Regions from separate parts of the Streptomyces mobaraensis genome, predicted to be linked through region 2. Evidence: predicted binding sites of a transcription regulator. Region 2 holds the regulator's gene; the other holds the start of a gene.
What was found. The regulator HrcA, encoded in region 2, represses chaperone genes, less so after heat shock. The targets are predictions, from matches to a motif close to TTNGCACTCNGNNNNNCNGAGTGCNAA.
Positions count from the first base shown of each region.

Region 1 (3,172 bases), 800 kb from region 2:
GCCGTGCGGGCCGCCTCGACGGCCCAGGACAGGGGCGGGGAGTACGCCTCGGGGTCGAAGATGCGGCCCCGGCCGCCGCGCCGCGCCGGGTCGGCGAAGACCGCGTCGTACCCGGAGACGTCGACCTCCGTCACGTCCGCGCAGCGCACCTCGATCAGGTCCGACAGGCCCAGCGCCGCCGCGTTGGCCCGGGCCACCGCGCAGGTCAGCGGGTCGCGGTCCACGGCGAGGACGGAGACGCCGGCCCGGGCCAGGGCGATGGCGTCGCCGCCGATGCCGCAGCACAGGTCGGCCAGGCGGCGTACGCCGAGGTCCGCGAAGCGGCGGGCCCGGTACGTGGCGACGGAGGCGCGGGTGGCCTGCTCGACGCCGTTCGGCGTGAAGTACATGCGGTACGCGTCCTCGGTACCGAACTTCGCCACCGCCCGCTGCCGCAGCCGCGCCTGCCCGAGGGCGGCCGAGACCAGTTCGGCGGGGTGGTCGCGGCGCAGCCGGGTCGCGACGGCCAGTTCCCGGGCCGGGTCGTGGTCGCGCAGTTCGTCCAGGAGCCGGCGGCCCTCGTCGGTGAGGAGGGCGGCGAAGCCGTCGACGGCGGTGGGGGCGCTGGTATCGGTGTTCGGGGCGTTCTGGGTGTTCGGAGCGGGCACCTGACCATTCTCGTGCACCGCGCGCGTTCGCCTCCTCCGCTGTGCGATCACCCGAACTGATGAACAAGAATCGTTCCTGTGACTCCGTCTGGAACCGGCCGAAGCCGAATACGCAGCTCCGCCCGTCTCGCCCTCGTCCCGCTCTGCGCCGCCGCCCTGCTGCTCTCCGGGTGCTCCTCGGGGTCGGACGGCAAGAAGCACGGGAGCGGCGGGACGGCCACCGGCACCGCGAAGGCCACCGAGCAGCCCAGGGAGAAGCGGAGCACCTCCACCCCCGACGCCGCCGCCTACCGCCGCTGGGGCCTCGACAAGCCACTCGCCCCGCCCCCGGCCCCGCCCGGCACCCGGCTCACCGAGCACCACAAGGGCGGGACGCCGCAGATCGTCCGGCGGGTGCCGACGAAGGACAAGGTCGTCTTCCTGACCTTCGACGACGGCGCCGAGAAGGACCCGGCGTTCCCGCGCATGGCCAAGGACCTCAAGCTGCCGTTCAGCATGTTCCTGACGGACAGCGCCGCGCGCGCCGGGCGCGGCTACGGCTACTTCGACGAGCTGCGCGCCCTCGGCAACGGCGTGCACAACCACACGCTCACCCACCCCAACCTGCGCACCCTGTCCCCCGAGGCGCAGAAGCGGGAGATCTGCGGGCAGCAGGAGACGCTGAAGAAGCGGTTCGGCAAGCGGCCGGAGCTGTTCCGTCCGCCGTACGGCAACTACAACGACGCCACCCTGGCGGCGGCCGGCTCCTGCGGGATCAAGGCCGTCGTGCTGTGGGAGGCGACGATGCAGATCAATGACATGAGGTACGCCGAAGCGGGGAAGCTTCGTCCCGGCGACATCGTGCTCGCGCACTTCCGCGGTCCCGCGGAGCTCAAGGGCACGACGATGACGCGGATGGTCGCCAACATGGTGCGCAGCGTGCAGCGGCAGGGGTTCACCGTGGCGCGGCTGGAGGACTACGTCTGACGGCGGGTGCGGCAGGGGCTCCGACGGCGGTTGCGGAACAGGCTCCGACGGGGAGTGCGGCACGGGCTCCGACGGCCGGTCCGGCACCGGGCGGAGGGGCGCGCGACGCGCCCGGACGCCCCCGGCGCGCACCCGCAAATTGGCACTCCGCTTGACCGAGTGCTAAGCGCGTCATAGTCTCGGCTCCGTTGGCACTCTCCACCGGCGAGTGCCAAACACAGCGACGGGCAGGTCCGGCACCCGCGACGACGGATCCACCTGGTCGCCACCTCAGACAATTGACCCCGTGAGATCTCCGAAGGGGGAGGTCGGATCGTGACGACCGCCAGCTCCAAGGTTGCCATCAAGCCGCTCGAGGACCGCATCGTGGTCCAGCCGCTGGACGCCGAGCAGACCACGGCCTCTGGCCTGGTCATCCCGGACACCGCGAAGGAGAAGCCCCAGGAGGGTGCCGTCCTCGCCGTGGGCCCGGGCCGATTCGAGAACGGCGAGCGCCTGCCGCTCGACGTCAAGGTCGGCGACGTCGTGCTCTACAGCAAGTACGGCGGCACCGAGGTGAAGTACAACGGCGACGAGTACCTCGTCCTCTCGGCCCGCGACGTCCTCGCGATCATCGAGAAGTAGTTCACCCCGAAGCTTTCGAATTCTCGAGGCTTTTGTTCTGTGCCCCTGGTACCCGCGTCCAACAACCGGGCGCCGGGGGCGCAGTTCGTTTGAGAGACACGGCGAAGGATACGTAACCCATGGCGAAGACCCTGAAGTTCGACGAGGACGCCCGTCGCGCCCTCGAGCGCGGCGTCAACAAGCTTGCCGACACGGTCAAGGTGACGATCGGTCCCAAGGGCCGCAACGTCGTCATCGACAAGAAGTTCGGCGCCCCCACCATCACCAACGACGGCGTCACCATCGCGCGCGAGGTCGAGCTGGAGGACGCGTACGAGAACCTGGGCGCCCAGCTCGTCAAGGAGGTGGCGACCAAGACCAACGACATCGCGGGTGACGGCACCACCACCGCGACCGTGCTGGCCCAGGCGCTGGTCCGCGAGGGTCTGCGCAACGTCGCCGCCGGCGCCTCCCCGGCCGCCCTGAAGAAGGGCATCGACGCCGCGGTCAAGGCCGTCTCCGACGAGCTGCTCGCGACCTCGCGTCCGATCGACTCCAAGTCCGACATCGCCGCCGTGGCCGCGCTGTCCGCCCAGGACAAGCAGGTCGGCGAGCTCATCGCCGAGGCGATGGACAAGGTCGGCAAGGACGGCGTCATCACCGTCGAGGAGTCCAACACCTTCGGCCTGGAGCTCGACTTCACCGAGGGCATGGCCTTCGACAAGGGCTACCTCTCGCCCTACATGGTCACCGACCAGGAGCGTATGGAGGCCGTCCTCGACGACCCGTACATCCTGATCCACCAGGGCAAGATCTCCGCCATCGCCGACCTGCTCCCGCTGCTGGAGAAGGTCATCCAGGCCGGTGGCTCCAAGCCGCTGCTGATCATCGCCGAGGACGTCGAGGGCGAGGCCCTCTCCACCCTCGTCGTCAACAAGATCCGCGGCACGTTCAAC
Region 1 covers NZ_CP083590.1:4,291,113-4,294,284, forward strand. Annotated here, with positions in the region: gene K7I03_RS18850 (class I SAM-dependent methyltransferase) at 1-647, opposite strand, end outside; gene K7I03_RS18855 (polysaccharide deacetylase family protein) at 726-1,613, shown strand; gene groES (co-chaperone GroES) at 1,929-2,237, shown strand; gene groL (chaperonin GroEL) at 2,357-3,172, shown strand, end outside.
Region 1: the regulator HrcA is predicted to act here: its motif matches at 1,753-1,779, upstream of groES (co-chaperone GroES).

Region 2 (3,172 bases):
CCACGGATCTTGGCGAGCTGCCGGAGCAGCTCCTCCTGCTGCGCGTCGAGCTTGCCGGGCGTCGTCACCTCGACGTGCACGATGAGGTCGCCGCGCCCGCCGCCGCGCAGGTGCGTGACGCCGCGCTGGTGCAGCGGGATCGCCTGGCCGGACTGGGTGCCGGGCCGGATGTCGATCTCCTCCAGGCCGTCCAGCGTCTCCAGCGGCACCTTGGTGCCCAGCGCCGCCGCGGTCATCGGGATGGTGACCGTGCAGTGCAGGTCGTCACCGCGCCGCTGGAAGACCGGGTGCGGCTTCTCGTGGATCTCGACGTAGAGGTCGCCGGCCGGGCCGCCGCCGGGGCCGACCTCGCCCTCGCCCGCGAGCTGGATGCGGGTGCCGTTGTCGACACCGGCGGGGATCTTGACCGTCAGCGTGCGGCGGGACCGGACGCGGCCGTCGCCGGCGCACTCCGGGCACGGCGTCGGCACGACCGTGCCGAAGCCCTGGCACTGCGGGCACGGACGGGAGGTCATGACCTGGCCCAGGAACGAGCGGGTGACCTGCGAGACCTCACCGCGGCCGCGGCACATGTCACAAGTCTGCGCGGACGTGCCGGGGGCAGCGCCCTCGCCGCTGCACGTGGTGCAGACGACGGCCGTGTCGACCTGGATCTCCTTGGTCGTGCCGAACGTCGCCTCGTCCAGGTCGACTTCCAGCCGGATCATCGCGTCCTGGCCCCGGCGGGTGCGCGAGCGCGGGCCGCGCTGCGACGCCTGGCCGAAGAAGGCGTCCATGATGTCGGAGAAGTTGCCGAACCCGGCACCGAAGCCGCCGGCGCCACCGCCGCCGCCCGAGGACGAGAGCGGGTCGCCGCCGAGGTCGTAGACCTGCTTCTTCTGCGGGTCCGAGAGCACCTCGTAAGCGGCGTTGATCTCCTTGAACCGCTCCTGCGTCTTCGGGTCCGGGTTGACGTCCGGGTGCAGCTCGCGGGCGAGGCGGCGGAAGGCCTTCTTGATCTCGTCCTGCGAGGCATCGCGCCGTACGCCCAGGACCGCGTAGTAGTCCGTGGCCACTTACGACTCCGCCAGGATCTGTCCGACGTAACGTGCCACTGCGCGTACCGCTCCCATCGTTCCGGGGTAATCCATGCGGGTCGGTCCGACCACGCCGAGTTTGGCGACGGCTTCGTCGCCCGAACCGTAGCCGACGGCGACGACGGATGTGGAGTTCAGGCCCTCGTGGGCGTTCTCATGACCGATGCGCACGGTCATGCCCGAGTCCGTGGCCTCGCCGAGCAGCTTGAGGAGGACGACCTGCTCCTCCAACGCCTCCAGCACGGGCCGGATCGTCAGCGGGAAGTCATGCCCGAAACGGGTGAGATTGGCGGTGCCGCCGATCATCAGCCGCTCCTCGGTCTCCTCGACCAGGGTCTCCAGGAGAACGGCCAGGACCGTCGAAACGGTTCCGCGATCGTCCTGCTCGAAGGAGTCGGGGAGATCCTGCACCAGCTGCGGCACATCCGTGAACCGCCGGCCCACGACGCGGCTGTTGAGCCGCGCCCGCAGATCCGCCAGCGCCACCTCGCCGACCGGCGCCGGGCAGTCGACCATCCGCTGCTCGACCCGCCCGGTGTCCGTGATCAGCACCAGCATCACCCGCGCGGGGGCGAGCGGCAGCAGCTCCACGTGCCGGACGGTCGACCGGGTCAGCGACGGGTACTGCACGACCGCCACCTGCCGGGTGAGCTGCGCCAGCAGCCGCACCGTGCGGGCCACCACGTCGTCCAGGTCGACCGCGCCGTCCAGGAAGTTCTGGATCGCGCGCCGCTCTGCGGAGGACAGCGGCTTGACGCCCGCCAGCCGGTCGACGAAGAGGCGGTAGCCCTTGTCGGTCGGGATCCGGCCGGCGCTGGTGTGGGGCTGGGCGATGAACCCCTCCTCCTCCAGCACCGCCATGTCGTTGCGCACCGTCGCCGGGGACACGCCGAGGTGGTGACGCTCGGTGAGGGCCTTGGAGCCGACGGGCTCCTCGGTGCCCACGTAGTCCTGGACGATGGCACGCAGGACCTTGAGCCTGCGTTCGCTCAGCATCCGCGCACACCTCCAGTCCAGCGGTCCAGCCGTCTCGCGGGGTCTTCCCCGGGTCTTACCCGGGTCTCGTGCCTGGCACTCAAAGGTCACGAGTGCCAAACCCCACACGTCAGTGTACGGCGGTCCACCACGGCCACGGCAAGGCAGTCGCGCTCCGTATCCGATCCGCCGTCCGATCCGCGTCCGATCCGTGTGCGCCGCCGGACGGGTCACCGTACCGCGCGCGCGTTAGGTTCCCGGCATGGGAAACCACGGAGGAACGGACCAGGAGCAGCACAGGGGGGCGCGCTGGGAACGGCTCGCGCCGGGGGTGGCCCGGCGCAGGCTGCCGCGCTGGGACGCGACGACGGGGGCGGTCGTCGGGGCGGCGGGCGTCCTGGTCGTGGACACGGGGGCGACGCTCCGTGAGGGCGCGGAGATCGAGCGGGAGGTGCGGGAGCTCTTCGGGCGGCCCGTGACGCACATCGCACTCACGCATGGCCACTTCGACCACGTCTTCGGCACCGCCGCGTTCGCGGGCGCGGCGGTGTACGGGGCGGCGGGGCTCGCCGATCAGCTCGCCCCCGGGGAACTGCGGGAGGACGCGGTCCGGTACGGGATGGACGCGCGCGACGCCGCCGAGGCCGCGGCCCGGCTGGTGGCCCCGGCCCACGAGGTCGCCGACCGTTCGGAGCTCGACCTGGGCGGCGGGCGGCGGGTCCGGCTCGTCGCCCTCGGAGCCGCCCACAGCGGCCACGACCTGGCCGTCCTGGTGCCGGGCGACGGCGGGGCCCCGGACGTCGTCTTCTGCGGCGACCTGGTCGAGGAGTCCGGCGAACCGCAGGCCGGCCCCGACGCCACACCGGCCGCCTGGCCGGCCGCGCTGGACCGGCTGCTGGCCCTCGGAGGCGACGACGCGGTGTACGTCCCGGGGCACGGCGCGGCGGTCGACGCCCGGTTTGTCCGTGAGCAACGCAACGCGCTGGCACGGCGCTTCGGCGTGTCGTAGGCCGGAAGGGCGGGTTTTTCCTATCGTCTGCGCGTGCGCAGCAGACAGTACGACCCCGACCTGACGCCTCCCTGGAAGCGGAACGTCCCCGTCCCGGAGGTGCCGGCCGAAC
Region 2 covers NZ_CP083590.1:5,092,599-5,095,770, reverse strand. Annotated here, with positions in the region: gene dnaJ (molecular chaperone DnaJ) at 1-1,055, opposite strand, end outside; gene hrcA (heat-inducible transcriptional repressor HrcA) at 1,056-2,072, opposite strand; gene K7I03_RS22210 (MBL fold metallo-hydrolase) at 2,314-3,060, shown strand; gene K7I03_RS22205 (DUF3097 domain-containing protein) at 3,094-3,172, shown strand, end outside.